3 regions of the Shewanella sp. SACH genome follow, and region 3 is predicted to be linked to each of the others. Evidence: predicted binding sites of a transcription regulator. Region 3 holds the regulator's gene; each other region holds the start of a gene.
What was found. Region 3 encodes LexA, which represses DNA repair genes until DNA is damaged. Its sites were predicted from a motif close to TACTGTATNNNNATACAGTA; they were not measured.
Positions count from the first base shown of each region.

Region 1: a site for LexA is predicted at 4,262-4,281, ahead of BM607_RS06855 (YebG family protein). Genes of this name have one in related genera too.
Region 2: a site for LexA is predicted at 8,940-8,959, ahead of dinB (DNA polymerase IV). Genes of this name have one in related genera too.

Region 1 covers NZ_MPDG02000001.1:1,581,170-1,591,884, reverse strand. The annotation lists gene BM607_RS06875 (spore maturation protein) at 1-64, shown strand, start outside; gene BM607_RS06870 (MlaD family protein) at 208-2,847, opposite strand; gene BM607_RS06865 (paraquat-inducible protein A) at 2,834-3,451, opposite strand; gene BM607_RS06860 (paraquat-inducible protein A) at 3,453-4,085, opposite strand; gene BM607_RS06855 (YebG family protein) at 4,293-4,592, shown strand; gene BM607_RS06850 (GAF domain-containing protein) at 4,610-5,068, shown strand; gene proQ (RNA chaperone ProQ) at 5,351-5,980, shown strand; gene prc (carboxy terminal-processing peptidase) at 6,009-8,054, shown strand; gene pepN (aminopeptidase N) at 8,139-10,688, shown strand.
Region 2 covers NZ_MPDG02000002.1:616,738-627,452, reverse strand. The annotation lists gene BM607_RS10620 (peptidase M17) at 1-1,484, opposite strand, end outside; gene BM607_RS10615 (aminoacyl-histidine dipeptidase) at 1,704-3,164, shown strand; gene BM607_RS10610 (cache domain-containing protein) at 3,422-3,976, shown strand; gene BM607_RS10605 (methyl-accepting chemotaxis protein) at 4,072-5,718, shown strand; gene BM607_RS10600 (DMT family transporter) at 5,872-6,804, opposite strand; gene BM607_RS10595 (LysR family transcriptional regulator) at 6,897-7,796, shown strand; gene dinB (DNA polymerase IV) at 7,840-8,916, opposite strand; gene BM607_RS10585 (methyl-accepting chemotaxis protein) at 9,108-10,715, opposite strand, start outside.
Region 3 covers NZ_MPDG02000004.1:103,395-114,109, reverse strand. The annotation lists gene cyoE (heme o synthase) at 1-11, opposite strand, end outside; gene BM607_RS16035 (COX15/CtaA family protein) at 26-1,003, opposite strand; gene BM607_RS16030 (hypothetical protein) at 1,003-1,548, opposite strand; gene BM607_RS16025 (SURF1 family protein) at 1,640-2,404, opposite strand; gene BM607_RS16020 (DUF2909 family protein) at 2,403-2,621, shown strand; gene BM607_RS16015 (cytochrome c oxidase subunit 3) at 2,626-3,501, opposite strand; gene BM607_RS16010 (cytochrome c oxidase assembly protein) at 3,498-4,079, opposite strand; gene ctaD (cytochrome c oxidase subunit I) at 4,081-5,673, opposite strand; gene coxB (cytochrome c oxidase subunit II) at 5,683-7,239, opposite strand; gene BM607_RS15995 (SulA-like leucine-rich domain-containing protein) at 7,642-8,154, opposite strand; gene lexA (transcriptional repressor LexA) at 8,151-8,771, opposite strand; gene plsB (glycerol-3-phosphate 1-O-acyltransferase PlsB) at 8,932-10,715, shown strand, end outside.

The sequences.
Region 1 (10,715 bases), on a different contig from region 3:
TTTAACCGCGGATTTTGCGGGGATCAGCGCCGCGATTGCCGTTTGCTATTGGTTCTATGGTTAACAGGATGGCAAGGGTCTTGAGCGCCCTAGAATGTGTCAATGACATTTCGAGAAGCTAAAAATCAATCAGGCGCATTATGCGCCTGATTGATTTGTAAGAGCTTTAATATTAGTGCGTTGGTGTAAGTCTTTTGATGAAAAGAATTACTGGGCAGGGGCCCATTCCTGCCATTCGTTTTCGGCTTTGTGTTGCAATCTTAATACTGTTCCTGCTGCTAAACGATTACCCTCTTGAGTCGTGTCCTTAGTCGCGACATTGATGCCGCCAGCGAGTAAGGTTTCCAGCGAGCCCGCTTCGATTTGCGCGCCTGAGAATAGGCCAACATCAACTTTAATCCCAGAAGCATCCCAGAACTGACTGCTTTGATTCACTAAGTGACTGTACTGCGGCTCAATATGGGCTTGCATCAGCACGCTATTGCCCTGTGTCGACAGGTGATAACCATCGATTTGACCGACTTTGATACCACGGAAGAAGATAGGTGTGCCGACTTTCATCGAGCCTAAGTTGTTATCTTCTAGAGTAAATTTAAGCGCATCTTCGGCAACATTGGCATAGCTGCTGGCAGCGAGGTTGGCGACAAACTGGGCCGCTTTTTGACGGCTTGTACCCGGCAGTACACCGATATAAGGGCCAGTGATCAAGGTTTCTGGCGCTTTAATTCCCGCCAGAGAAATTTGCGCATCCACTAGATGATATTCACAGTCGCTGCGACTGAAATGTTCGGCGTATTCGCCGTAGAGATAGGCCGTTGCAGTGAGAGTATTGAGATCGGCATTGAGCTTCACCTGCGACACTTCACCCACTTGATGACCTTGATAGCGAATCGCTGCTTTGGCCGTCAATTTGCTTGATGCGGGTAGGGTGAGACGAATTGCCTGCGCCTGCGTTAATGCCAGCTGCTTGCTCTCATAGAGTTTTAAGTTAGCTGCATTGCTGGCTTTGCCATTGCTATCAAGCAATCCCAGACTGATGCTGCCCTTTAATGCTCCTTGAAGCGGCGCGACCGCAACATCAATACCGGCAAGACTGGCGCTAATATCCACGGCGCTGTTACGCCAGAACACATTCGGCTTTTTCAGCAAGGGCTGGAACTGTTTGTCGATAGCGAGCTTGATAGCAAAGTCTTCGGTCTTACTTTGCCAGTTCACTGAGTCAACTGTCCCAATTTGCATCTTTTTATAGTAAATCGGTGAGCCTTGGCTGACATCGGCGCCATCTTGACTGATTAAGGTCAGATGCACTTGTTGCTGACGATCATAAAAGGCTGTCGCGGCATCCACAGAACTAAACAAGGTGAGGGCGCTGTTGGCGGCGAGTGGTGTATCGCTGTGGCCTTGGATCAAGCTAACCGCACCTTGAGTGAGCGTCGTAAAGTCCCTTGCTTTGACTGACACGCCCTCTAGTGATGCTTTTACTGTTAATGCCGACTCAGGCACAAAATAGCTGTCGCTGCGAATTAGGCTAGCAAACTCAGGTTGTAACTCGAGTTGGTATTCCACCGCCGATAAATCTTTGGTTAACTTAACCGCAAGTACTGAGCCAATGGGGATTTGCTTAAAGCGAACTTCGGCGCCCGCTGAAATGCCCATGTTTTCGGCTGAGGTTAAGGTCAAGAAACGCTTCTTCGATTGCAGTAAATCAGGCGCTTTGGTTTGTAAGGCAAAACTGCTTGGCATCGCCGTTTTAGTATTAATGCCCGGCAGGAAGTTGATCACGCTGCCCGTCAGTAAACGCTCTGGATTTTTAATGCCTGAGAGGGAAATATCGGCACCTTCAAGCCAAAACACGCCGTCGTTAGTTAACAGTGAACCGTATTGAGGTTCAAACTTCGCCACAGCTATTACGCCATTGGCGGTGAGTTGTTTGCTTAAAATGCTGCCGATATTGATGCCGCGATAAACAATGCGAGTGCCTTTGTCGACACCGTTAGCATCAGCCATGGTCAGGTTTATTTCTATGCCGCCAAGGGCTGTGGTTTCTGAATCATAAAGCGAAAAAACGTCGCCATTTTTGGCAATATCCGCTTTATCGTCAGAGCTAAAACTCACGCCGCCAGCCAGAATGGATGCCAAACTCTCAGAGCTGACTTTAACCCCAGTCAGTGATGCATCAATTTTAACGCCGGAGACATTCCAAAAGTGAGAGTTTTTCTTCACTAATCGCGCGTATTGCTCTTGAATAAAAGCGCTGATGATGACTCTTTGATTACCATCTAAACGATAGCTAACCACACTGCCCACAGGGATTTGGCGGAAAAATATTGGCGAGCCAACATCCAACGAACCGAGTTTGTCTGAGGTCAGTTCGACCATCACACCTTCTGAACCGATTTGCATCGGCGGCGGTTGGCGTTCAGCTTCGAAGAAGGTTGACGCATTACCTTTACCCGGTTGAATCGCGATGTAGTTACCTGAGAACAGCGCATCTAAGCCTTCAACGCCTGTGATGCTGGCCTTAGGGGTGACCAGCCAGAAGAGAGTTTCCTTATTTAAGAAAGGCTTAGCACGGTAGTCCATCATGACTTTAACGTTTACGCCCTTGAGATCTTCATCTATTCCTATGTCTTTGACTTTACCGACAGTCAAGCCTTGGTATTTGACTAAGGTTTTACCTACGTCAATCCCAGTGGCGCTCGGAAAGTGAATTTGAATTTCAACGCCCGATTCTTTAATGCTCTTAATGCCCAGCCACGCACCCAATGCCAACGCGACAATAGGCAGTAGCCAAATGGGCGAAAAGAGTTTTTTCTTTACAACTTTCGGCGATTCAATTTGTGTCATCTTGAGGTTCCAATCGATCCCAGAGTAAACGAGTGTCTAACACTTTTGCGGCTAACTGAGTTAACAGAATAACCAAGGCAAATGCGGTCGCTGCAGGCGCGGGTTTAGCGTCGAGTAGTTGTCCCATATTCACTAATGCCACTGTGATTGAGATGACAAATAAATCGAGCATAGACCAACGACCAATCCATTCGATGATGTGAAAACCCACCATCAATTTCTTTTTTGAAATCGGAATATCAAAGCTGATCGCGCACAGATAAATGGATAAGCCGATGATTTTAATCCATGGCACTAAAATACTGGCAGTAAAAACTATCACGGCAATGGGCAACATATCTGAATGCACTAGATGCAAAATGCCCGAAAAAATGGTGTCGTGCCGCACTTGCCCTTGGTTGGTCAGCATAGTGATAGGGTAAATGTTGGCAGGCACCAGCAAGATGGCAGCGGTAATCAACAAAGCCCAACTTTTTTGCAGGCTGGAATAGTCCCTGACCTGCAACTCAGCTTCACAGCGTTGACAGTGGCTGAGGTCACTACTATTGAGCTGGCGGCAGACCTTACACAGACACAGGCCGATATCTTTACCTTGTTGCTTCATATCAGCGATGACCTTCCAATAACGTCCACATGTGCTCTAAGTCGTACTCTCGTTGAAGAAACAAAGTCACGAGAAACAACATAGTGAAGCAAAATGTGCCCATACCAAAATAAATATCCGAAAAATCAGAAAGCTGGAACGATGAAACCAAAAAGCTGATCACATAAATTTCCAGCATAGTGAGTTGTGATAATACGCCATGAAACTTCAATAATTGCTTCAATGAGTTACGCCAAAAAAGACGACTCAGTCCCCATTTCACAATCAAAATCTGCGTCAGTATCGACAACAGTAATAAGCCTGGACCAATCACCGCGGCGGCAAGCACGGCTAAACCGACGACCCAATAACCTTGGTCAAATACCGCAAACGCACCCTGAAAAACCGTGGTGGTGCGAATGCTGCCGAAAAAGTGAATTTCGAGTACGGGTAAAAAATTGGCAGGAAAATAAAACACTAGTGCCGAGATACATAGGGCGAGCATGCCATTCACAGAGCAGTAGGGAGTGTCATAAAGTGCAGTGCTGCAACGGGGACAAAGGGCTCTGACACCGCTTGGCAAGGCACGTTTGCGGACTGCTAAATCGCAGGAACGGCAAAGGATTACTGAATTTTCTGCTGCGTTTTCATGCATATAAAAATATATATTAGCCTAAATAGGAGTAATAACAGCGAGATCGGTGCAAAGTGTAGTGCTAATCAGCCGTTCTGCACAGTCTAGCGCTTTATAATCTTGGCAACGAAAGTACGCTAATAATATCAGATTAATCAGAACACTTGCATCACAAGTTCAATCTATGTCACTCTAGTTACTGTATATAAAAACAGTGCGAGGGCAGTCATGGCAGTAATAACACAGTTTGTCGTGGTCAGAGAAGGGGTTGAAAAGATGACATTCACATCTAAGAAGGAGGCTGATGCCTACGATAAGATGCTCGATATCGCCGATAACCTTATCCCCTTCATTCAAAAAGCTGATTTAGGTATAGATGAAAGCGTGGGCGAAAAGCTCGCATTCTATTTTGCTAACAATAAAGATGAGCTGACGAACTTGCTTAAAGGTGTCGTTCAGGTTAATAGTACGCCAACGAATCCACCTGCTGCGAAAAAAGCGGCTAAAAAGACCGAAGCAGCAGAATAAAATTGTTAGGAAATGTAATGAAATCGAAATTTTATGAGTCACTTAACCGTCAAGCCTTGGCCTTATTGGAAGGGGAAGACGACCTTGTTGCGGCGATGGCAAATTTTTCAGCCTTACTCAATGATAATTTAACTGAGCTGAACTGGGTGGGATTCTACGTTATGCGTGGCGAGCAACTCGTATTAGGCCCGTTTCAAGGTAAAGTGGCTTGTACACGCATTCCATTAGGAAAAGGCGTGTGTGGTACGGCGGCATTCACCAATCAAACTCAGCGAGTGGCCGATGTTCATCAATTTGATGGCCATATTGCCTGTGATTCTGCCAGTAATTCTGAAATCGTTGTGCCAGTTTGTGCCCAAGGTAACGTGGTTGCCGTGCTCGATATTGACAGCCCAATCTTCGATCGTTTCGATGAAGAAGACCAAAAGGGGCTGGAATTACTGGTTAAAAGTTTTGAAAACTGCCTATTTGATTAATTTGCGTACAATAACGCATAATTCATAGTCGCAATCGGTGGCGTGCGCCTTATAATATGCGCCTGCACGCATTAAGCTGGTTTGATTGGCATGCAATGAATAAGCTTAGTGTTTTGAGCTGTAAAAATTTGTTAAGGTATATTTTTTTTAACTTTAGTAAACGCGGCTAGGATGCTAATTTGTACGTTGACTCAATATTGAGTTTAACGAAGATAAACGACACGTAAGAAGTTGATATATATCACCTCGAATCGATGTCCCTTTTTGACTGTGGAAGTAATGATGGAATCAACAGAAAAGTTGACCGACACCAATGCAATTTTGGCGTATTTGTATGAAACATTTCCTTTGTGCTTTATTGCTGAAGGTGAAACTAAGCCATTAAAAATCGGATTGTTTCAAGATTTGGCTGAAAGGTTGGCTGATGATTCTAAAGTCAGTAAAACTCAGCTCAGAGTTGCCTTAAGACGTTACACCAGCAGCTGGCGCTATTTAAAGTGCGTTAAAGCGGGCGCACAACGCGTTAATCTGGATGGCGAACCTTGCGGCGAGTTAGAGCAAGAGCACATTGACCATGCTCAAGCCATGTTGAAAGAGAGTCAGGATAAAGCGAAAGCGAAACGTGCAGCACTCGCACCTAAGCCTGCGGCGAAGAAAGCACCTAAAAAGGTGGCTGTTCCTCAACGTGCTAAAACTGAGCGTCCTGCTAAGCCTGCGCCTAAAGCTGCAGCGCCAGTCGTAAATTATGTCCAAGCACAATTGACTGATTTAACGAAAAAACAACGCGTCAATGTTAAGTTAGGTATGACACCCGTAGCCGGTGTGATTACTGATATTAACAAGGAAGATATTCATGTTCAGCTTGATAGTGGCCTAACGATTAAAGTTAGAGCAGAACATATCCTGCTGTAATCATTTTTTAAAACGGAGTAACTTGTTGATGCGAAAACTCACTTTGGCTACCTCGATCGCCACTGTTTTTGTCGGATTTTCGGCTTGGGCCGTACCACCCACGATTCAAATCAGCGAGTTACCCACTCTCAAGCAGGAAGCGCAACATAAGGTCGCGAGCAAAAGGGTAACGGACTTATACACTCGTTCGCACTATCATAGATTTAATCTTGATGATGCCTTTTCTACGCAAATTTTTGACCGTTACCTGCAGCAGTTAGACTATCGCCGCAATGTGTTAACCCAAGCGGATGTTGATAGCTTCAAACCTTATGCTACCCAATTCGATGACATGCTCAGTTCTGGTGAACTTGAGCCTGCCTATAAAATGTTTGATATCGTCCAAAAGCGTCGTTATGAAGGCTTTGTCTATGCTTTATCCCTACTGGATAAAGAGATGGACTTCTCCGCCCCTGGCGATGCCTATGAGTATGACCGTGACGATGCGGCATGGCCAAAAGATCAAGCCGAGATCAATGAGTTATGGCGTCAACGTGTTAAATACGATGCGCTAAATCTGAAACTCACAGGTAAAAAATGGCCTGAGATTGTTGAGATCCTGCAAAAGCGTTACAACAACGCCATCAAACGTTTGACTCAAACCAACAGTGAAGACGTGTTCCAAGGCGTGATGAATGCCTTCTCACGCAGCATTGAGCCGCATACGAGTTACCTGTCACCACGCAATGCTGAACGTTTCCAAATGGAAATGAATTTAAGCCTTGAAGGGATTGGTGCTCAACTGCAACTTGAAGACGATTACACTGTGATTAAAAGCTTAATTGCTGGCGGCCCTGCGGCTGGCAGCGAAAAACTGTCGCCAGAAGACAAGATTGTCGGCGTCGGTCAAGAAGGCGGTGAAATTGTTGATGTGATCGGCTGGCGTTTAGACGACGTGGTTGATCTGATCAAAGGACCTAAGGGCAGTAAAGTCGTACTGCAAATTTTACCGAAGAAAGGTGGTTCGAATGCTAAGCCATTCGACGTTACCTTAGTACGCGATAAAATTCGTCTTGAAGACAGAGCGGCAACCTCTAAGGTGATTGAACCTAAAGATGGCGAGTACGCTAATCGCAAAGTCGGTGTGATCCATATTCCTGGTTTCTACATGAATCTGTCACAGGACGTTGAAAAAGAGCTAGTGAAGTTAAACGAAGCCAAAGTTGAAGGCATAGTCATCGACCTTAGAGGTAACGGTGGTGGTGCATTAACAGAAGCCGTGTTGCTGACGGGACTCTTTATCGATATGGGTCCTGTGGTGCAAATTCGTGATGCCGATGGCCGTGTGTCTGCGCACCGTGATAACGATGGCAAAACCAGTTATGCCGGTCCTTTAACTGTTATGGTTGACCGTTACAGTGCTTCAGCCTCTGAGATTTTTGCTGCCGCATTGCAAGATTATGACCGCGCGCTGATTGTTGGTGAGTCTAGCTTTGGTAAAGGTACAGTGCAGCAGCATAAGAGCTTAGGCCGTATCTACGACATGTATGAAAAGCCAATTGGTCATGTGCAATACACGATTCAAAAGTTCTATCGGATCAATGGCGGCAGCACTCAGCTTAAAGGTGTGACACCAAACATTGCTTACCCAAGTGCGTTAGAGCCAGGTGAGTACGGCGAAGCTGAAGAGAAAAATGCCTTGCCTTGGGATAAAGTGCCAATGGCGCAATATGGCACGCTCAATGATGTGACGCCTGAGTTAGTGACTAGCCTTGAGGCCAAGCACCTTAACCGCATCAAAAGCAGTGTAGAGTTTGCTTATATCAATCAAGATATTGCCGACTTTAAAAAGCACCACAAAGAGAAGACAGTTTCTCTGGTTGAAAGTGAGCGCATTGCCTCCCGCGAAGCCGATGAGAAGAAAGTCCTCGATAGAACGAACGAGCGCCGAGTCGCCAATGGTTTAGCACCGGTTAAATCCATGGAAGACATTAAAGACGACGCCGAATTGCCAGACGCATTTTTAGATGAAACGGCTTATATCACTTTAGATATGGCTGATGCGCAAAAACTGGCTAAAACTAGTGCTAAGTAGGCGCTAGTCGAGTCGATTTATCCAATATCAAAACGCGCTTATGGCGCGTTTTTTCTTATTTAGATCAGCGTTAAAGGGATCGAAATGACACAAGCTCAAGCAAAATACTTAAAAGATTATCAAGCGCCACTCTTCACGATAGACACGATCGACTTAGCCTTTAATCTGGCGGGCAATGAGACTCATGTGCAGGCGATAAGTCGGGTAAAACGCGCTTCTAAGCATGCCCAAGCTTTAGTATTGGATGGCGAAGACTTAACTGTGGTCTCGCTGACGGTTGACGGTGAAGCAGTGCCTTATCATGTTAGCGCGGGTCAATTAGTCTTAGAAACGGCGCTTGATGAGTTTGAGCTGAACATCGTCACTAAGCTCGATCCCGAGGCCAATTCGAGCCTTGAAGGCCTGTATATGTCCGATGGTGCCTACTGCACGCAATGTGAGGCTGAGGGCTTTAGACGGATCACTTATTTCCTCGACCGTCCCGATGTATTAGCCAAATATACTGTGCGCATCGAAGCCGATAGAGCCGCATTCCCGTTTTTACTGAGTAACGGGAATTTGATTGATCAAGGCGAATTAGAGGGCGGCCGCCATTATGTTTGCTGGCAAGATCCGTTTCCAAAACCGGCTTACTTGTTTGCCTTAGTCGCTGGCGATTTTGATCTGTTGCAAGATGAGTTCATTACCCGCAGTCGCCGTAAAGTGATCCTGCAAGTGTTCGTCGATAAAGGTAATTTACATAAAGCACACCATGCGATGGCATCGCTGAAAAAATCCATGGCATGGGATGAGAGTCGTTTTGACCTCGAGTACGATTTAGATATTTACATGATAGTTGCCGTCGACTTTTTCAATATGGGAGCGATGGAAAACAAAGGCTTAAATATCTTCAACACTAAATATGTGCTTGCAGATACGTTAACGGCTACCGACGAGGATTATCACGGTATTGAATCGGTGGTAGGCCATGAGTATTTCCATAATTGGACCGGAAACCGCGTGACGTGCCGTGATTGGTTCCAGCTAAGTTTAAAAGAAGGCTTAACGGTTTTTCGCGATCAAGAATTCAGCTCCGATTTAGGCTCACGCGCTGTGAATCGAATTCACGCAATCAAAGTGATCAAGAATCAGCAATTTGCCGAAGATTCTGGCCCTATGTCCCATCCCATTCGTCCAGAATCTGTGATTGAGATGAATAATTTCTACACCGTCACTGTGTATAACAAGGGCGCTGAAGTGATCCGCATGATGCACACTTTGCTTGGCGAAGAAAAGTTTCAAGCGGGGATGAAACTGTATTTTAAACGCCACGATGGCCAAGCGGTCACCTGCGATGATTTTGTGGCGGCAATGGAAGATGCCAGCGGCGTAGATTTAACCCAATTCCGTTTATGGTATAGCCAAGCGGGCACGCCGATTGTGACTGCGATGGACAGTTTCGATGCGCTAACGGGCGTTTACCAATTAACCCTTAAACAAAGTTTAGCGAACTGTGCATCACCCTTGCATATCCCGTTCAGTATCGAACTGTTAGATGCCAAGGGCCACTCTTTAGTGAATGAAGTTCTCGACTTTACTCAAGCTGAACAAGTGTTTAGTTTTGAGGGATTAAGTCATAAGCCGGTGGCTTCACTGCTGCAAAACTTCTCCGCGCCCGTTAAATTGCAATATCGATTCAATGTGGATCAACTGGTTCACTTGATGCGTTTTGCCAGCAGCGAAGTGGCGCGCTGGGAAGCCTCAGTGACCTTAGTGAGCCAAGCGATTTGGCAGAATGTCGCGAGTTTACAGCAGCAACAAGCCATGACACTCGATCCCCGCGTGCGCGATAGTTTTAAAGGCGTGTTGTTAGACACTGAACTTGACTCAGCATTGATTGCCGAAATCTTAGCTATACCTACGGCATCTGCTTTGATTGAGCAAACTGACAGCGTTGATCTCGATGCGTTAGCCTTAGCCCGTGAATTTGTGTTAACAGAGCTTGCTTCACACTCTGAAGATGAATTGATCGCGCTCTATCGCTCTTTGGTATCAGTCGATAGCACGCAGGCAAGAGCGCTTAAAAATCAGTGTTTAACGTGGTTAGCACGGGTGTCGGATGAGGCAGAAGCGTTAGTGATTTCCCAGTTTGATAAAGCCAGCAATATGACAGATTCCCTCGGCGCACTGACTGCGGCGAATGTGGGCGATTTGCCTTGTCGCGATGAGCTGATGACCGTATTTGAGCTGCGTTGGCAGGACACGCCATTGGTAATGGATAAATGGTTTATGTTGCAAGCGACTCGTAATGCGCAAGATGTGATTGAATGTCTGCGTCAATTACAGCAGCACAAGCGTTTTAGTATGAGTAATCCAAACCGAGTGCGCGCGTTAGTGGGCAGTTTTGCGGCGGGGAATATTTACCAATTCCACCGTCAAGACGGTAAGGGTTATGCCTTCTTAACCGAATGCTTAATTACCCTTAATAAGCTCAATCCGCAGGTCGCGGCGCGCATGGTGACGCCATTGATCCAGTTCCATAAATTCGACTTAGGCCGTCAAACCTTAATAAAAGCCTGTTTAGGGCAACTTTTGGCTTTACCTGACTTATCTAAGGATATGTACGAAAAAGTCTCTAAGGCATTGGCAAAATAGCGGTTTGTAGGAGGAGGGCGGCAATCG
Region 2 (10,715 bases), on a different contig from region 3:
CCGTAGAGCGGATCACCTTCTGTCGCACTGCCTGCGATATCTAAGTGCATATAAGCTAAGGGAATTGGGGCTGTTACACCATGGTCAAATAGCCCCGACGCTTTCAGTAAAAATGCCGCAGGATATTGATGTCCACGGGCGGTAATCGATGATGGGGCATTATTTGAAGATAACATTTCAGCAGCGCCCGACACATCGCGGATCTTCGCGAAGTCTTCAGGTCGCAATGTAGACACTTCAAAGGGTTCGCCCCATTGAGTCGCCTGCTGTTGTAAAGTGACAGCGCATTGCTGCGAACTCGCCACTGAGTTTTCCACCGCCGCAGGATAACAGCCATAACAACGCACTACGTGACCCGTGAGTGTTGCTACCGAAAACATTTCAGGCTTCACCGCCGACACGGCTTTGATGCGTAAATGGCTCAGTAAATCCGCCAGCACTAAGCGCCCTTCGGCATCCGTATTACCAATCCGCACTCGTACACCCGCATGACTGGTGATGATTTCATCGGTCACGAAGGCTTCGCTGCCTATGCTGTTACGCACTAAACCTAACTCGGCAATCACTCGAATGCCCTTAGGCTTGAGCATTGACAGGGTTTTGAATAGCCCCGCCACAGCTGAAGCGCCGCCTTTATCACGGCTCATGCCCGCCATAGAACCGCCGACTTTCAGATCGGCGCCGCCGGTATCGTAAATCACGCCCTTACCCGCGAACAGGAAAGTGCGAGTCACTTCACCCTCTGGCAGATATTCTAATTTCACCACCCGAGGTTGATGACGACCGACGGCAAAAGAGGAACGCGCTACTGCACTGAGCAGCGGATAGTCACGCTCTAAAATATCTCTGTCTTCTACCACTGCGGTTTTGATCACGCTGCCCGCTAAGGATTGCAGACAATAGTCAGCAAAGGCTTTAGCCGACATGCGCTCAGGTTCTGTACCACATAAATCCCGCGCTAATACGCGGCCCGCTTCTAACGCATTGAGTAAATTGCTGTTATGGGTTGATGAAGATAATAACCCTATGGCCTCAAATGTAGGCGTTAAGCCCGTCGCTTCACGCAGCTCTAAGGTTTGCCACAGTTCTTGACCGCAGGCTAACGCCGCGACTTCAGAGGCAAAACTAAAACGCAAATCCTTCGATGGCACCACATATAACAACGGACGTTTGGCGCCCGCCTCTTTTGCAATGGCAATCGCCGCCCTTGCGGCATCAGCATACACACGCACATCTACATACTCGTCGTTTACTTGGGTGACAGGCGCAATGATCAAGCGACCTCCCGCAAGACCCGGGGCAAACAGTAATGTCGGGCTCTTACCTACGCGCTTATCCACGTGGGCACCGTGCTGAGCCAATAAACTGATCTCATCAAAACCTATGGTATCCAGATCTGGCGTTACCACCACAACCGCATCCCAGCCTTCACCATCAAAAATGGCATTTTCTGCTTTTACATCAACGAAGTTAACTTGAAACATGACCCATCCTTTTTCATTATTGTGTCTGCATTATTCCCGCTCTATCGCCTAATTACCAATCTAAAAGTGGTATCGAGACACTCTGAAAAATCCCAACTGGAAACTTTGGCTGCCAGCGTAACAAAAGCCTGTGATGCTGAGATTAATTGGCTGCGCAGAATGTGGTAGAATGGCCGCAAATTTGCCCTATACCTACAAGACCTTATGAGGGACACTTCTGTGACAGCTTTAAGTCAGTTATACCCACAGCCATTATGGCAATGGTTTGAACAAATCTGCGCTATTCCCCACCCATCTAAGCATGAGCAAGCCTTAAGCCAGCACATTCAAGCGTGGGCAAAAAGCAAACAACTTGCCGTCGTTGAAGATGCCGTTGGCAACTTGATCATCCGCAAACCGGCTACGCCTGGAATGGAAGATCGTAAAATGGTGGTCATTCAAGCCCATATCGATATGGTGCCGCAGAAGAATGCCGACAAAGTACACGACTTCACCCAAGATCCTATCGAAGCTTATGTCGATGGTGATTGGGTTAAAGCCAAAGGTACGACCTTAGGTTCAGATAACGGTATCGGCATGGCATCGGCGCTGGCCATTTTGGGCTCTGATGACATCAAGCACGGTCCATTAGAAGTGCTGCTGACCATCGATGAAGAGGCGGGCATGACTGGCGCCTTCGGTTTACAGGCGGGCATGTTAGACGCAGAGATCCTGATCAACACAGATTCTGAGCAAGAAGGTGAAATTTACATGGGCTGCGCCGGTGGCGTCGATGCTCAAATCACCCTGCCTATGGTTTGGCAAGCGTCTGAGCAAAGTTACTCAGCCTTTAGCCTGCATTTATCTGGCTTAAAAGGCGGTCACTCTGGAGTGAACATTCACTTAGGTCGCGGCAACGCCAACAAGTTATTAGCGCGTTTCCTATTTGAAAATGCAGATGATTTAGCGTTAGAGCTGACACAATTTAGCGGCGGTTCATTGCGTAATGCGATTCCACGTGAAGCCAACATCAGCTTTATGTTGCCAGAAGAAAACGTCAGTGCCTTAAACGAAAAAGTCGCTGAGTTTGAAGCGCTTATCCGCACTGAACTCGCCATTGCCGATCCTGATATGCGTTTAGTGTTAAACACTATCCCCACGCCAAAACGTGTGATGAGCGAAAACAGCCAAAATACCCTGATCGATTTGCTGCATGTATGCCCTAACGGCGTGATCCGCATGAGCGATGAAGTCGAAGGTGTGACTGAAACCTCACTCAACGTAGGCGTTATCAGCACTGACGATGAACAAGTCACTATCCTGTGTCTTATTCGCTCACTGATTGATTCTGGCCGTACTCAAGTCGAAGGCATGTTAACTGCGTTAACTAACTTAGCCGGAGCCGATATCGATTTAAGCGGCGCTTACCCAGGTTGGAAGCCAGATAACAGCTCGCCTGTGATGGCGATAGTACGCGAAACCTATCAAGACATTTACCAAAAAGAGCCAGTGATCATGGTGATCCATGCGGGTCTTGAGTGTGGTCTATTCAAGAAACCTTATCCAGACATGGACATGGTCTCGATTGGCCCCACGATTCGTTATCCGCACGGCCCAGACGAGATGGTGAACATCACCACAGTCGGCCAATACTGGACCTTATTATTAGCCGTACTCGAGCGTATTCCAGTTAAGGCGTAACGCCCGAATGTTAGCCTAGCTCACTCAATTGGCACTTAATTCAAGGCCACATCTGCTCAAGTCAGATGTGGCCTTATTTTTTATCGCGCCTTCTATTAGTGTGTAGAAATGCCATTGATAAAATTTTTATGAAAGAACTGAATAACTTGAATTTTCTACTATAGTTGTTCTGTCTAACCCGAACGTATTTTTGCTTGTCGCGCTTTTAGAGATAGCCGCTTTCCCCTTCAATACTGTGACCTTAAGGAATAGAGATCATGAAATTTGGTAAAATCTTGTCAGCCGCCGCACTACTGCTCAGCAGTAACCTCAGTTTCGCCGAAGAAGTCCCCCAAGCCGTTATCGATCTAGCCGATTCACTGATGCCATTAGGTAAAGAAGTGGTGCTGGTGAATGCCGTTAAAGCGCAAAATGCTCAAGGCAAAAGTTTAGATTCGATCAAAACATTAGATGAAAAATGGATCGCCACCGCAGGGATTGATGATTTTATGTCGTCCTTGATGAACAACGAAGCGGCCAAGTTTCTCACCACCTTCGAAGCCAGCCAACCTTACTACCAAGAAATTTTCCTCATGGATAATCAAGGTGCTAACGTCGCCATGACCAGTAAAACCTCGGACTACTGGCAGGGTGACGAGGATAAATGGCAAAAATCCTTCGCCAATGGCAAAGGCGATAAGCACATAGGTCCAGTCAAATTTGACACTAGCTCCCAAGCTTATTTGGTACAAATTTCGATACCCGTCATGGATGGCGATGCCGCAATTGGTGCTATCACCATCGGGATCAACCTAGATCAATTCGGACTCTAATTGCCAGAGAACGCCAGTGATGGGCCGCATCCGCTTTTATTCAGTGGTTATCGCGGCCCTCACCTTTCAATGCATCAATCAAGGAGGGCGTGACTATGGAATGGTATAAAGATCTTTCCGTTAACCAGAAACTGACTTACCCGAGTCTGCTACTCGCTGGCGTAGTCATCTTCGCCTCTTCAACTGGCATCTTAGGGCTTAAAGCATTAAATAACAGCGCAAATACGCTCGCACTCGAATACTTACCGAGCCAATCTGAACTGCTGCAAGCTGATAAAGAGCTTTACCAAGCGCAAGTCGCCGAACGTAGCCTGATGTTCGTTAACGTCGGCACGGACTCCTATAATAGCCTTCTAAAACAGCACACTAATAGTATATCCCTAGTCAAAGAACACCTTAATCAGTTTGCTGATGTGACCACTAGTCCCCTCGCAAAAGAAAAACTCAATGAATTAAATCGCAGTTTCGAGATATGGCGAACCACTACCTCTGAAATCAGCAATCAGCGCACCCAAAATGGCCGTAACGGTCGCACGACCGCCATTGATCTGAGCTTTGGCCAAGCAGCGACGCAATTCGAGCAGCTGCATCAAAATATTAATCAGCTAATCGATGACTTAAACAGCAATACGGCAGCAGCTGTCACCCAAGTGGATGATGACGCCTATCGTGGGCAGCAGATGCAGTTAATTGCTTTAACGATTAGTATCCTGATCTGCATTCTGTTCATCGTTGCCTTGCCTAAACTCATCAGTAAGCCGCTCGCAGTTTTGCTGGCGAAAATCCACGACATTACCGATGGTGATGGTGATTTGACCGAGCGAGTCCAGCTAACCTCTAAGGACGAGCTTGGTGATCTCGCCAAGGCATTCAATCATTTTCTCGATAACTTACATGGCATTATCTCGCAATTTAAACAATCCACTTCGGAGCTTAATGTCGCCGCCGAAGGACTAGCCAAAACCAGCGCCACGGCAAAACATACCTTGATGGATCAACAGGCTGCCACCCACAGAATCGCCGATGCCAGTGATCACATTGCTGCCTCTGTGCAAGAAGTGTCAGTCAGTGCCAGTCATGCCGCCGATGCAGCCAAACAAGCCGATATCTTTACCGCCGATGGCCAAGAAAGAGTGAAAAAAACCATCAATGTAATTCGTGAACTCGCAGGGGATGTAGGCTCGGCAGAAATGCAAATCAACAAACTCGAGCAAGAAGGCCAACATATCGGCCGCGTGCTTGAGGTGATCCAATCTATTGCCGAACAGACCAATCTATTAGCCCTTAACGCAGCAATTGAAGCGGCGCGAGCGGGCGAGCAAGGACGCGGCTTTGCTGTGGTTGCCGATGAAGTGCGATCTCTCGCCTCTAAGACCCACCAATCCACTGAAGAAATTAAATTGATGATCGCCAATGTGCAAAATGGCACCCAAAGCGCTGTGGCGGCAATTAATATCGGTAATGAAAAGGCCATTTCGAGCGTCGAAGCCGCCAGTAATGCCGGTGAAGCCCTAGCACATATTGCAGAAATGGTGAGTCAGATCAGCGAGATGAATAATCAAATCGCCCTCGCTGCCAAAGCGCAAACCACTATGGCCAATGAGAGTCATCAAAATATTCAACACATTGCCGAACAGTCGGAGGACAGTTTACGCAACACTGATGAAATCTACGCCGCAAGCGTACAACTCTCGTCAATGGCGGGTAACCTCACGGCGCTGGTCAGTCGTTTTAAACTGTAATTTGTCGAGAGTGAAAGTTTTTATATAAGTTACCTTTTGTAAATCTGTGATGTTTGAAAAGTCCCCTTTACCGAATAAGGGAGCATAAACCTGTCGCAGTGATTATCTGAATTCAGGTGCTCCCTTATATTTAAACAGCAAAGCTAGCATCGATTAGCAGCGCTTAACCACGAAGCCTCTTGTCGCGCGTAGATTGACCAACATAGGTAACATCAGCGCGAGGATCACTATCAGCATCCCCACCAATTGCATTTCCGTTACCGCCTGCCCCATGGCTAACGCCGTTAATGCCGCAAAAACGGGCACGAGATTAAAAAAGACCGATGCCTTAGCGGGGCCAAGCGCCTTAACCCCGTTAATCCAAAACAGATAACCGAGCACAGTGGCGAATAAACCTATATAGAGCACGCTAGAAAAAGCCGTTGCCGACAGTCCCATCAACTCCAGCCAAGGGTGAAACTCACCTCGGCCAAGCCCAATCACGGACATAGACACACTGGCAGCTATCATACTCAGCAAGGTAAATGGCAATACAGGCAACCAATGGCCAACCCGTTGCGAACAAATGGTATAACCACTCCACGCCAACATGCCGGCAGCAATCATCACATCACCTTGGTTAAAACTGAAATTGAGCAACTGCTGCACACTGCCGTTGGTGATCACTAGCAATACGCCCGCCAATCCGCCCACTAAGCTAAACACTTGTTGTCTGCTGAGCCATTCACGCTGTAATAGCGCGTTGACGATTGAAGTCACCAGCGGACTGAGCGCCATAATCAAGGCGCCATTGGCGGCAGAGGTGTGCTGCAGCCCATTAAATAACGCCAGATTTAAGCCGCCCACACCAATCACGCCCACCAGCGCTATGACAATGTATTGCGCCAAACTCAATTTGGGCCAAGCCTGACGAGTAAAAACGATATATAACGCCAGAGTCACCGCCGCAATGGTAAAACGCCAGAATACGAGGGATTCACCTGACATCTCCTCCAGCACTCGCTTAGCAATGGGAAACACGCTGCCCCAGCTAAAAACGCAAATCAGTAGACAAACGAATGTCATGTAAGGTGTATGGGATTTCATATCGGACTCTAGGGAGATAATTGGGATTGAGCTTAGTTTATAAGTTTCATATATTATTAAAACATACAAGATTGAGAGCTTAAATTCCAAATATGAAACTTAATTATTCCTTAGACGATATGCGCTTATTTTGGGTGGTGGCACAACAAGGGAGCTTTAAGCTCGCGGCGCAGCACTTAGGCATTCCACCTTCGACCTTAAGCCGACGAATCAATCTGTTAGAACAATCATTAGGCCTGCGTTTACTGCACAGAGACGCCCATAGAGTCAACCTTACCGCCACAGGTCAGCGTTATCTCGAACGCTGCGGCCCGCTGTTTATCGAGTTAAACCAGGTATCTGGTGAGTTACATGCGGATAAACATCAAGCGGTTGGCAAACTGCGGATCTCGGCGCCCATCAATACAACCTATCGCTGGCTAGGTGAATCACTCAACGCCTTCCAACGGCATTATCCCAATATCGACATCGACTTAAGCCTGTCGAACATGAATATCGATGTCAGTGAAAACGCCATCGATATCGCCTTTCGAGTGGGTGAACCTAAAGATCCCGATTGGATTGCAAGGCCGCTCACCACGATTAGCTTTGTGCTTTGCGCCAGTTCATCGGCAACCCAGTGGCATGCACTGCAATCCATAGAAGCACTCGAACAACATCCGGTTGTCATCGCAAAGCCCGTAAAAACATGGCGCTTACAGCACAATATCACAGGGCAAGATTTCGAGTTTGAGCCGAGGGGTAACATCAAATTAGCCGTCGATGATATGGCGATCGCCAGTCAGGCTGTGGTGGCGGGGCTCGGCATTGGACTCATACCCATCAGCATGGCGAGTGAACAGATACAAAGCGGCAAGCTCGTTCAAATACTGCCAGAATGGCAAGGTATTCCGCGCACCGCCTACTTGATGTATCGCGATCGGGACAATTTACCCTTGCGGGTCAGACTGTTAATTGATTTTATGTTGGCGAATCCACCCGAGGCTTATTGAGCCATTCAGGGATGAGTCTGCGGCGTATCGACTCAATAAACGCCTAGAGCGCTAAATCAAGCTGAGTCTGGGCATTTGGGATTTCGGGCACTGCGAGGATAGAATCGGCGAGGCCGACCGAAATACCTAATAGGCGAATGCCGCGCCCCTCTTGCCTTGCCATCGCCTGTGCGAGTAGATCATAAAACATCACAATCGAGACTTCATCACTACGATGCTCAATGGTGGTTTGCTTGAAATCATTAAACTTGAGCTTGACCACTTGCTTGTGAATTTTGCGTTCCTTAGCGCTGCGGCTCAAACGTAGGGCTAATTCTTGGATCAATCCCGGCATCACTTGTTGGCACTGCTCTAGGCTATAAATATCCTTCGCCAGCGTAGTTTCAACACCGACTGATTTACGCTCCCTATCGGCGGAAATGCCCCGTTCATCGATACCTTGGGAACGCTCAATCAACACGCCACCAAACTTGCCGAATCGCGCCAATAACTCAGGTTTAGAATAGGCTTGCACATCACCACAGGTATTGAGCCCAAGCGAGGAGAGCTTTTCGGCGGTGACTTTACCGACACCGGGAATTTTACGCAGCGATAAGGTTTTAACAAAATCAGGAAGTGTTTCAGGAGTAATCACATATTGGCCGTTTGGCTTATTCAGATCAGAGGCAACCTTAGCCAAAAACTTCACCGGTGCTATGCCTGCCGAAGCGGTTAACCCCGTTTCGGCTAAGATATCGCGGCGAATGGCCTGCGCAATCAAGGTCGCCGAGCCCTTATATTGTTGGCACTCACTCACGTCTAAATAGGCTTCATCTAAAGAAAGCGGCTCAATCAATGGGGTATAGCGGGAGAAAATTTCACGAATTTGCAGCGACACATCTTTATAAACCTGCATCCGCCCAGGAACCAAAATGAGATCGGGACACAACTTAAAGGCATAAGCGGTCGCCATCGCTGAACGCACACCGAATTTACGTGCCTCGTAACTGCAAGTGCTAATAACACCACGACGATCGCTGCTGCCGCCCACAGCTAAAGGCTTGCCACGGTATTCGGGAAAGTCGCGCATTTCCACTGCCGCAAAATAGCAGTCCATATCGATGTGAATAATTTTTCGCACGTTGAATTCCTCCAACGCCAAAATACTGTATATAAAAACAGTAATCAAGTGTTCGTCATCAATTTAGCGAGGATCAGGCGGGAAACCTAAAATTAAAAGGAGCGCCTAAGCTCCTTTTGTGAGTGCACTATGAATGATGCCGTTATTGAGCTGATGGTCAGTGAGCAAACAGTTCACTGACCAACTCAGGCTTAAATCTTAAATTGGCCGATATTGCGAGTAAGTGCGCGGGTCATATCCTCAAAGCCTTGCAAGCTTTGCGATAAGTCCTGACTCGAAAGCAAAGACTGATCCGACAACCCCCGCACATTATCGACATTGAGCGCCACTTCCTCGGCCGCCACGGCTTGCTGATCGATTGCTACGGTTATTTCAACCGTTTGCTGTTGGATTGACATAATCGCCGTCGCAATATCATTCAGTGCCGCTTCGACCTGAGTCGTTAGCTCTTGCCCCGCTTTCGCTTGCTCAACGCCCGATTCCATCACTTGCTCAGCCTGCAATGCGCTTTGTTGCAAGGTTTGGATAATGCCTTGAATGTTAGCGGTAGAATCTTGGGTACGCGATGCCAACGTGCGCACTTCGTCTGCCACCACAGCAAAGCCACGGCCTTGCTCACCCGCACGCGCCGCTTCAATCGCCGCATTCAATGCCAATAGATTGGTTTGTTCGGCAATGTTACGGATCACGCTCAAGACTTCACCGATTTGCTCTGAGCTATTGCGTAAGTGTTTAATCACTTTCGCCGCCGCAATCACTTGTTGCGACAGTGCCTTCATCCCTTCGGTCGCACGGGAAACAATCTGTGTACCATCGTGGGCTTGAGTTTGCGCCTTCTGGGCAAAATCATTCGCCCGTTGTGCACTGACAGCCATTTCTTGGCTGGTTTGCGCCATTTGCGTCGCGGCGGTGGCAACCGAATCTATCTGCTGCTTTTGCGATGAGACCGACGACACGGCTAAGTCGCAGATTTGCCGCGCATCGACAACACCCGTGCCTACCTCTTGGGTTAAGCTGCGCGTATCCAACAACATATGCTGCACTTTCTCGGCAAAGCGGTTAAAAGCATCGCCAAGTTTGCCTAACTCATCTTCCCGATCCATTAGAATACGTTTCGATAAATCACTGTCACCTTCGGCGATATCTTCCATCGCATCCAATAACTTAGCTAACTGACGTCTAAAAGGCAGCAACATCAACCATACTGTCACGCCCATTAGCAGCATGATACCTATGGCAACCATACTGGCATTCCGGAACGCGGCGGTCACCGGCGCTTCAATCACTTCGTGAGGCAACATAAAGGCTAAGTGCCACTTTTGTTTGGGATAATCGCCGCCCACAGTCACAAAGATCACCCGCTGGGGAACGCCATTAAATGTAACATTAGCAAACCCTTGCGCTTCCCTTTGCATCTGTTGTCGTAATGCAGAAAACCCTGATGTGTCCTTAAACTGAGTATCCACTTGATTCGCCAAGGAGCCCGGCGGGAAACGCTCGGAAAAACCAGGGAAATACACTAGCTTGCCTTCGTCTGTCATTAAGAAAGCTTGGCCAAAATCACGGTATTTAATCGGTGCCAGCAGGGATTTACCAATGGTATCAATCAAGATATCCATGCCGCCAATGCCAATCAGCTCACCATTCGCCGCATAAACGGGGGTTTTAACCGTAGCAGAAATTGAACCATCGTTCGCATCGACCGCTGGATCGCCAACAAAGAGCCCGGCTTGATCGATCGCTTCCTGCCACCAAGGTCGTTTGTTGGTGTAGTAATCTGGATCGCCATCAAAACGGCC
Region 3 (10,715 bases):
GGTTTTGCCATCTTTGATCCCTCGCTTATGCTTTGCGCCATAAAAAATAGTTGATTGCGACTAAGGTCAGCAGCAGTAATGCCGCCCCGCCGTTGTGAGACACGGCAATGCCGAGTGGTAAATGCATCACTACGTTAGAAATACCTAAGCTCACTTGCAGGATCACTAACCCTACCAATAAGAGACTTAAGGCCCTCATCCCAGCAGCGCCAACAAATAATCGATAGGCGAGCACGAGTAATAAACTCGCGGTAACGATAGCGCCAATTCGGTGGGCGATGTGGATAGTCATACGTGCTGGGTAATCGAGCACTCCAAATTCGAAACTGTGGTGTTGGCCTTGGAATGGCGAAAAAGCTTCCGCTATTGCCAAATTATCCACCCAGTTGCCTTCGCAAATGGGTAAAGCGGTGCAGGCGAGCGCCGCATAATTAGATGATGTCCAAGCGCCCAACATAATCTGTCCTACAAGAACGAATAGGCTCACCAGTGCCAGCTGTGCCAGATTGCGGGCATAGGTTTCGCTATTAAAGATCCGCCGTGGTCGGGTTCGCAGATAGAGGAGTAACAATAGTGAAATCAGGCTGAAGCCACCAATAAGATGCGACATCACCACTATAGGCATGAGTTTCATCGTCACTGTCCACATGCCGAGTGCCGCTTGAAAGAGGATCAATAGCACTATGATGAGCGGCAATTTTTTCGGTGCTTCCGGCGTTTTCAAACACAGCACTAAGATGAATAACACCAGTAAGCCAAGTCCGCCGGCGATATATCTGTGGATCATCTCCAGCCAAGCTTTTTCTGGGTGGATATCATGATCGGGGAAGATGGTTTGTGCATGGGCGATTTCATGGTCTTGGGTGGGCACCTTGATATGGCCGTAGCAACCCGGCCAATCGGGACAGCCTAGCCCCGCATCCGATAGGCGAGTGTAAGCGCCCATTAAGATCACCAACAAGGTAAAGACTAAGGTTAAGCGTAGGACCCAAGTTAGCTGCATCAATCTACCCTCGACAGTTTTAACAACTTACGCAGATCCGCAACCAAGGCCTTGCCTTGAGCTAAATGGGCTTCTCTGCCCTGCACTTGGGGATAGCGCAGCACTAAGCTACCTAAGGGATCGACTATGATCAGCTGCTGTTCATCTAGCCAATGGCTTAAGTCAGCATTAGCGGGACGAGTGTTAAACTGAAAGGCGCTTAAAGCATTGAGATCGCTGTCGGGATGGGTGAGGATCAGCGGTTCGACTCGTGCCTGATCTGGCCCTAAAGCAGTGTGGCTTTGGCGTAAAATATACAGGCGTTCGCGGCAAGCATCGTCGCATTGGGCGGGCAGTAAATACAGCAGTTGCCATTCTTTGGGATTGGGATTTTCAACCCCAAGGCTGGTATAACTGGTCTCAGGATTGATCAGCTCGCCATGATTAGTGGCGCCGCCGTGGTATAAATTCAGGCTCAGCACTAGCTTGGCTATCACCACGGGCGCGATAAACGCCAGCAACAACAAGCCCAATGCTTTGTGTTTAGATTTATTCTGGGAGTTCATGCTTGCTCCTCTCATTCAAATTATCCCTAATTTATTGTTTTATATTTATTTAGTTTTTATTTGTGTCTTGCTAAGTATGGTACGAATTTCCCTATTCGCTCCTTGAGTTTGCGATTGTTTCGGCACTATGGCGTTTTACATACTTAATCCCTTGCCACAGCATGAGCCCAGCAAACACGGCTGCCATCGAAAACCACTGCAGCGCATAACCCCAATGTTTTTGCGCCGACAGTGGGAAGGGCTGCCAAGGATGTGGCAAGGCGAGGGCGGGTAGCTTATCCGGTTGCAGCACTGCATCGAGCAAGGGATGGCCTAACATCTGCGCCATTTCCGGTATATTCAAATTCTGAAAGCGAACACTTGTCCCTGTTTCTGCCATTAAAGCCTGACTCAAAGGATTGATTTGCTTTTGATAAAGCCGACCTTCGATATTCAATTCACCGCTAAGTGGGCTGATGTGGGGCAACTCATCACGGTGGGAACTGGCTGCGACAAAACCTAATTCGACAAGTACCCAAGGTTGACCCGCTGCCACTTGCAGGGGCTGAAAGGCTAAATAGCCCACTTGGCCCTGATAGATTTGATTATCCAGTAGCCATATTTGCGAGCTCGCGGGTATGGCGTGCACATGCAGTCGATAACCTGTTACGCCTTCCTTATCGATTTTGAGTTGGAGCTGCTCAAAACTTAATGGCAGCAAGGATTGTCTTGCCTCCATTTGGGCTAACAGCATGGTTTTTTCTTCGCCGCGGGCTAATTGCCATTGACCTAACTTGACCAACATCACGAATACAGCCACAGTCAATATCAGTAAAAAAACCGTTAATTTATTCAGCAGAACATAAGGATATTGCATGAATACCCTATTCATTTTTAAATTGGTCTTAGTTCTGCTGTTGCTGTTCATCATTTTTAATCTAGGTAGGGCCTTGTTTATTATGGTTAAAGGTGACGACAAAGTGCCTATGAGCCGTTATCTTGGTCGCCGGGTGATTTTCTCGGTACTCGTTATTCTGTTGCTGCTGGTGGCCTTAGGGACTGGGTTAATTAGCCCCAATCCCACGCCTTACTAAAGCCTTAAAGTACGTAGACGAAAATAAACAAACACAGCCAGACCACATCGACAAAGTGCCAATACCAACTCCCAGCTTGGAAAGCAAAATGCTTATCTGCGCTAAAGTGCCCCTTCAACACTCTGAAAAACAACACTAATAAAAACAGAGTGCCGAGCGAGACATGCATGCCGTGAAAGCCAGTTAAGAGGAAGAAGGTATTGCCATAAACCCCTGAGGTCAGGGTGAGCCCCATTTCATGGTAGGCATGCATATATTCTTCGGCCTGCAAGGCAAGGAAACCCATACCAAAAAGTATGGTGATCCCGAGCCACAGTGTGATGGCCGAGCGCTTGCCTTTCTCTAGGCTGACATGGGCAAAATGTAAGGTGACTGAGGAGGTCAGCAGCACGATAGTGTTGATTAACGGCAGGCCATTCCACGGCATCGCTTCGGTTTTGGTGCCATCTGGCGTAGTGAGCAACGGCCAAACGGCTTCGAATTGTGGCCAGAGTACTTCGTGGGTCATGGCATTATTGGAGGCGCCACCGAGCCAAGGCACTGCGACCATACGGGCATAAAATAACGCACCAAAAAATGCGCCGAAGAACATCACTTCTGAAAAAATAAACCAGCTCATACCTTGGCGAAAGGATCTATCCATTTGGTGCGAATAAAGCCCAGTCATAGATTCGTTGATCACGGTTCTAAACCAGCCAACCAGCATAAAGAGGATCACGGCGATACCCGCTAGCAGGATATAACCGCCACCCGATGCGCCTGATTTTAGTTGATGGACAAAGTGCCCTGCACCCAAGGCGATTAGAAACAATCCTATAGCGCCAATGATGGGCCAAGCACTTTGGGCGGGAACATAGTAATTTTCATGTTTTGTGGTCATTTTGCAGCTCCTTGCTCTATGGCAGACGCTAACTGCTTGTCGGTAATGTCGTAGAGGGTGTAAGAGAGGGTCAGAGTGTGGATGGATTCAGGTAACTGAGGATCCACAAAGAAAATGAGCGGCAACTCAGCGCTGGTCGAAGCCGCTAAGTGCTGTTGGTTAAAGCAAAAACATTCCGTTTTATTAAAATATGCTGCGCCTTGGCCGGGTGATATTGAAGGTATCGCCTGACCGACCGTGGCTCTGTCTGACACATTGCGTGCCAAAAATGCTGTGTGTATCAGTTCGCCGGGGTGAACTTCGAGCCGCTTGGTTTGCGGCTCAAATTTCCACGGCATACCCGTTTGCACTTGGGAGATAAATTCTACGGTGACAATACGACTAGTATCTATGGTTATCGCTTGATAACTACTGGCAGTATTGGAGGTTTTACCGTTAATCCCTAGCTTCTCACACAGCACATCGTATAGCGGCACCAGCGCGAACCCAAAACCAAACATACCGATACAACCCATGACGAGCATGCTGATAAGCTTTCGATTTGACTTAGGTTTTTCTGGCTGGTGATGGTTCTTCATTTCATTTCACCTCAGGTGGTGTCGTGAAGGAGTGATAAGGCGCTGGGCTTGGCAATGTCCACTCTAAACCCTCGGAACCTTCCCAAGGTTTAGCGGGGGCTTTCTCGCCGCCACGGATGCACTTGATCACTAACACTAAGAAAATCAATTGTGATAAGCCGAAGGCGAAGCCACCAATCGAAACGATTTGATTAACATCGGCAAATTGAATCGAGTAATCGGGGATACGCCTTGGCATACCCGCGAGCCCAAGGAAATGCATCGGGAAAAACAGCACATTGACCGAAATCACCGAACACCAGAAATGCCATTGCCCCAGTCGCTCGTTGTACATGTGCCCCGTCCACTTAGGTAGCCAGTAATAGGCCGCCGCCATGATGGAGAAAATCGCCCCAGTCACGAGCACATAATGGAAATGCGCCACCACAAAATAGGTGTCGTGGTATTGGAAGTCGGCTGGCGTAATGGCGAGCATTAACCCCGAAAACCCGCCAATGGTGAAGAGTATGATAAAGGCCACGGCGAACAACATAGGGGTTTCGAAGCTGAGTGAACCGCGCCACATAGTCGCGACCCAGTTAAACACTTTCACCCCCGTTGGCACCGCAATCAACATAGTGCAATACATGAAGAACAGCTCGGCAAACACTGGCATACCTGTAGTGAACATGTGGTGCGCCCACACGAGGAACGACAGAATTGCAATACTGGCCGTGGCATAAACCATTGATGCATAGCCAAATAATGGTTTGCGGCTGAAGGCGGGTACTATGGCGGAGATGATGCCAAAGGACGGCAAAATCATGATGTAGACCTCAGGGTGGCCGAAGAACCAGAAAATATGCTGGAACATCACAGGATCGCCACCGCCAGCCGCTTCGAAGAAGCTAGTGCCGAAAAACTTATCGGTCAGTACCATAGTCACAGCGCCCGCGAGTACTGGCATCACAGCGATCAGCAGGAATGCTGTGATAAGCCAAGTCCACACAAACAGCGGCAGCTTCATCCATGTCATGCCGGGCGCACGTAAATTCACTATGGTTACAATCACATTGATTGCACCCATGATCGAACTTATCCCCATGATATGAATAGAGAACACGAAGAGTGCCGTGCTGTCAGGACTATAAGTGGTAGACAGTGGCGCGTAGAAGGTCCAACCAAAGTTAGGTCCGCCGCCTTCCATAAACAGCGAGCTGAGTAGGATGGTAAAGGCGAAGGGTAAGATCCAAAAACTCCAATTATTCATCCGTGGCAGCGCCATATCGGGCGCACCAATCATCATAGGGATCAGCCAGTTTGCAAGCCCAGTAAAGGCGGGCATTACTGCGCCGAATACCATGATCAGCCCATGGACTGTAGTCATTTGGTTAAAGAAGTTGGGCTCGACCAATTGTAATCCTGGCTGAAAGAGTTCAGCGCGGATCACCATGGCCATAGCACCACCGGTTAAAAACATAATGAAGCTGAACCATAAATACAAAGTACCAATGTCTTTATGGTTGGTGGTTAGCACCCAGCGCATGATGCCCTTTGGCGCACCATGATGATGGTCATCATGGGCTGCGGTTTGATCTTGAGTCGTTGTGCTCATCATAATCCCCTACTGTCCATGGCTTGCGATATCAGCAGGTTGCACTGTATCGCCGGTATTGTTGCCCCAAGCATTGCGCTCATAGGTAATGACTGCTGCGAGTTGCTGTGGGCTGAGTTGTTTGCCAAATGCCTGCATAGCCGTGCCCGTTTTGCCGTGCATCACAATATCGAGATGATTGGCGACGGGCCCAGTGGCGATAGCACTGCCAGCGAGGGCGGGGAAGGCAGGTGGTATGCCAGCTCCCGTTAACTGATGGCAGGCCGCACAAGTGGTGGTGTAGACAGTTTCACCTTCGGCCATCAGTGCCTCATGGGTGAGCGTGGGGAGACTCGCCGGATCGACTATGGTTGCGGAGTCGACAACTGCTGCGGGCTCAGTTGTAGATGCGGGAGTTGGGGCCGTGTTTGCTGGTGTGGTAGCAGGTGCCTGTGTGCCAGCACTGCCGTTTATGTGCTCATTGACATCTTTGGCCTGCACAGCATCGCCAGTATTATTGCCCCAAGCATTACGCTCATAGGTAATCACAGCGGCAATTTCTTGTGCGCTCAATTGCTTGCCAAAGGCTTGCATAGCCGTACCTGTTTTACCGTTGAGTACGATTTCAAGGTGGCCGCTGAGCGGTCCTGTTGCTATCGGACTGCCTTTGAGGTGTGGGAATACGCCTTGTAAACCCCCGCCATTGGGCTGGTGGCAGGCTGCGCAGTGCCCGAGGTAAACTTGCTCACCTTGAGTCATCAGATCCTCTTTGCTAAGGGTCTGTGATAAAGCGGCTTGAGCGGCTTCTGCCGCCGCGCCTGCGGCTTGTTTCTGCTCCGTCACCCAAGCTTCAAACTCGGCTTCGGGTATGGCTTGCACTACGATCGGCATAAAACCATGGTCTTTACCGCAAAGTTCGGCGCATTGACCACGGTAAATACCGGGTTTGTCGATGCGAGTCCAAGCCTCATTGATAAATCCTGGGTTGGCATCTTTCTTCACGGCAAAAGCAGGTACCCACCATGAATGGATGACATCTTCAGAGGTCATCAAAAAGCGGATTTTGCGATTTATCGGCAGTACGAGCGGCTTATCGACTTCCAATAGGTAGTGTTCACCCTTGGTTTCGGTACCGTCGATTTGGGCTCTAGGGGTTGCGAGTATGCTGTAAAAATCAATGTCTTGATCGAAATAGCTGTAATGCCATTTCCATTGGGAACCCGTGACTTTAACGGTCAGATCGGCGTCGCTGGGATCTTCCATCGCAATTAAGGTTTTTGTCGCAGGAATCGCCATTAAGATCAAAATGATAAATGGCAGAATCGTCCAAGCGATTTCAACTTTAGTGCTTTCGTGAAAGTGGGACGCGACAGCGCCTTTGGATTTTCTGTGGTTGATCATGGCGTAAATCATCACGCCAAAGACCACAAGGCCAATGGCGCAGCAGATATACAAGATGGTCATGTGCAAGTGATAAACCTTGCCACTGATCTCGGTTACGCCAGGGGTCATGTTGAACCGCATGTCCGCGGCGGCCAACGGTGGTGCGAATAACACCACGAGTAAACAATACAACAATTGCTTCACAAGACTTCTCCTCTGCCAATTGCGAATAGCAACTACAAAGAAGAGCAACACAGTAAGTCTCAACTCTATGCAAACTCTTCAGTTCCCAAAAAAGCTTTTTTGACTTCAACGTGCGTTGGCGGCTGTTACTTTTAATTAAGTATTATTACTGCTGGTATTAGCCACGCTGGCACATACGACTGAAATAAATCTGTTCTCTATTTTTAGTGGCATTTTGAACGCGATAACGGCTCGATTTATTTGCCACGGGCGGCGATATATCATCGCCGACTAAACCAACCATACTTGCTGTTTAAATATTGATCAAGATCACTTATTTATCTAATTGTCTGAAAAATTGCCAAAAAAAAGCCTCACATTCATAGGCGAGGCGGCTTTCAAGGTAAAAAATTAAATGAATATTTAATGCACAGCGCTAAAAAAAGATTGTTGGCCGAAGAGGCTACCTTGCTCAATGCGTACGTCGCCATGTAAGTGACTGTTTACGTCTTCTAGCACTATGCCCATGGCGCGGGCACTTTTAGCGACAATTTGTAGGCGACGATTATCGCGTGCATCCAATGATTGGGTCCAAGTAATAACCGCACTGGACGTACCACTTGTTAAGGCTTTTTCCATCGCCCACAGGGTTTCGACTTCATCTTTAGCGTGCACCAGCAAGACTCTATCCATACGCACGCCAGCGTTGGCGAGCATTTGTTTGTAGCCAATACTCGGTGGGTTGATGAGCACTAACCAACGGCCCTGTTGGCTTAACTGGGCGAGTTGCGCGCTCAGATGAATTAATTCTTGGCGACCTTGAGTCTTCGTTGGCATGCAGGCGATAGGTGCATGGTGCCAGTCATAGTCAGCATCACGGACTTCATCGAGCCACAAGCCCGGATGGCGGGGTGCATTGCCAAGTAGTTTGTTCATAGCCAATCTCCATTACGGATCACACCGACGGCGAGTCCTTCAATTGTTAAACTTTGATAGCCTAAATCCACTTTAATCGGGGAATAGTCTTCATTTTCGGCGTGTAGATAGACCACATTACCTTTTTTTTCGAAACGTTTAACAGTGACATCGTCGTCGACTCTAGCGACAACCACTTGACCATTTCTAGCTTGTTGTATTTTATGAACTGCCAGCAAATCTCCTTCGAGAATGCCGATATTCTTCATGCTGTCGCCTTTAACCCGCAGTAAAAAATCGGCGGCGGGATGGAACATGCTTGGGTCGACTTGGTAGTACTGTTCAACATGTTCTTGGGCGAGAATAGGTTCGCCAGCGGCTACTTGACCGATAAGCGGTAAACCTGTTTCAGTTACTTCTTCGACTTCCGCAGTCAGACGAATGCCCCGCGATGTGCCTGGCATGATCTCAATGCAGCCCTTTTTCGCCAACGCTTTAAGATGCTCTTCAGCCGCATTGGCGCTCTTAAAACCTAAACGGGTCGCGATTTCTGCCCGAGTGGGTGGCATGCCAGTATCGGCAATATTTCGTTTAATTAGCTCTAAAATTTCAGCTTGGCGTGGCGTCAAAGGTCTCATGGTGTTTCCTGTTTTTCTATACAGTCACTGTTAGTATATACAGTATTATTTGCAGCGCAAGTATTAACCACTTTTTAGCTATGTTGGAGAGAATTAGCGAATATTACCCATAGTCTGGTATTCTACCGGGCTAGTAAACGTACTTAATTGCATAAGAATAATGCCTAAACACGACTCTCTTTGGTTGAAATCATTACGCTGGATCCAAAAACACTTAGTGCACACTATTGTTGTGCCTCAGGATCCCTTTGCCGATCTGAATCTGGATGCCTCCAGACCCCTTGCTTATGTGATGAAAACGGAATCGCTGAGTGACATCGCTGCCCTGAGCGAAATTACGGCTAAGTTAGGACTGCCGAGCCCCTATGAGCCTTTAGTGGCAAATGGTGTGATTGCGCCTCGGGTTGTCTGCCTTCAAGGGCGTAAGCCGCTGTTTGGTGAGCGTGCCGGTAACGAGCCTTTCCTCGAATGCTTTATGCGTTTATTGGCCGTGCATAAGGAACGCCCTGAATTAGACATTCAACTGGTGCCCGTGAGCCTGTATTGGGGCCGCACGCCAGGAAAAGAAGATGACACTATGAAGGCGGCTGTGTTTGAGCGGGAAAACCCGACTTGGCTGCGCAAGTGCTTGATGATTTTGTTCTTAGGTCGACATAACTTCGTACAGTTTTCAAATGCCGTATCTCTGCGATACATGGCCGACGAACACGGCACTGACATGGGGATCGCCCATAAGTTAGCGCGGGTCGCGCGGGTGCATTTCCGTCGTCAACGTAAGGTGATGACTGGACCTGTGTTGCCAAATCGCCAAGCACTGTTTCATTCGCTGCTCAAATCCGAGTCGTTGCGTAAAGCGATTCAAGAAGAAGCGGCCAACAAAAAGATTTCTGAGACCCAAGCGCGCGAGACGGCTATTGAGTACCTTGATGAAATCGCAGCAGATTACTCAGATAGTTTAGTGCGTATTGCCGAGCGTTTCCTAACTTGGTTGTGGAACAAGCTTTACAGCGGGATCAACATCAAAGGCGCCGAGCAAGTTCGCCAGTTGCACCATGATGGCCACGAGATTGTCTATGTGCCTTGCCATCGCAGCCACATGGATTACCTGCTGTTATCGTATATTTTGTATTATCAAGGCATGGTTCCGCCGCACATTGCTGCTGGTATTAACCTCAATTTCTGGCCCGCTGGACCTATGTTCCGTCGCGGTGGTGCCTTCTTTATCCGCCGTAGTTTTAATGGCAATAAACTGTACACCGCAGTATTCCGTGAATATTTAGACCAACTGTTTGCTAAAGGTTATTCGGTGGAATACTTCTCCGAAGGCGGCCGCTCACGTACCGGTCGTCTATTGGCGCCAAAAACCGGCATGATTGCTATGACGATGAACAGTGTGCTGCGCGGTATCGAGCGTCCGGTAACATTGGTGCCTGTGTATTTAGGCTATGACCATGTGATGGAAGTGGCGACGTACCATAAAGAGTTAAGTGGTAAGAAAAAGAAAAAAGAATCTGTGTGGCAGGTGTTTGGTGCGATTCGCAAACTTGGTAATTTCGGCCAAGGTTATGTGAACTTTGGCGAGCCGATTACCCTGCAAAACTTCTTAAATGAGCGCGCGCCAAACTGGCGTACTGAGTTGGCCGATGATCCTGAGCAAAAACCAAGCTGGTTAACGCCAGCGGTAAACGTGCTGGCGAATCGAGTGATGACAAATATTAACGATGCTGCAGCGGCGAGTTCGGTGACCTTGACGAGTTTAGTGTTGCTGGCGACAGATCAAAATGCCTTAGAACGCAGTCTGTTGGAGCGTCAGCTTGATCTGTATCTGACCCTACTCAAAAAAGTGCCTTACACTACTTATACTTCGGTTGCCGAAGGTGATGGTAAGCATTTAGTGCAGCAAGGTTTAGAGCTGAACAAGTTTGTTGTTTGTGCCGATCCTTT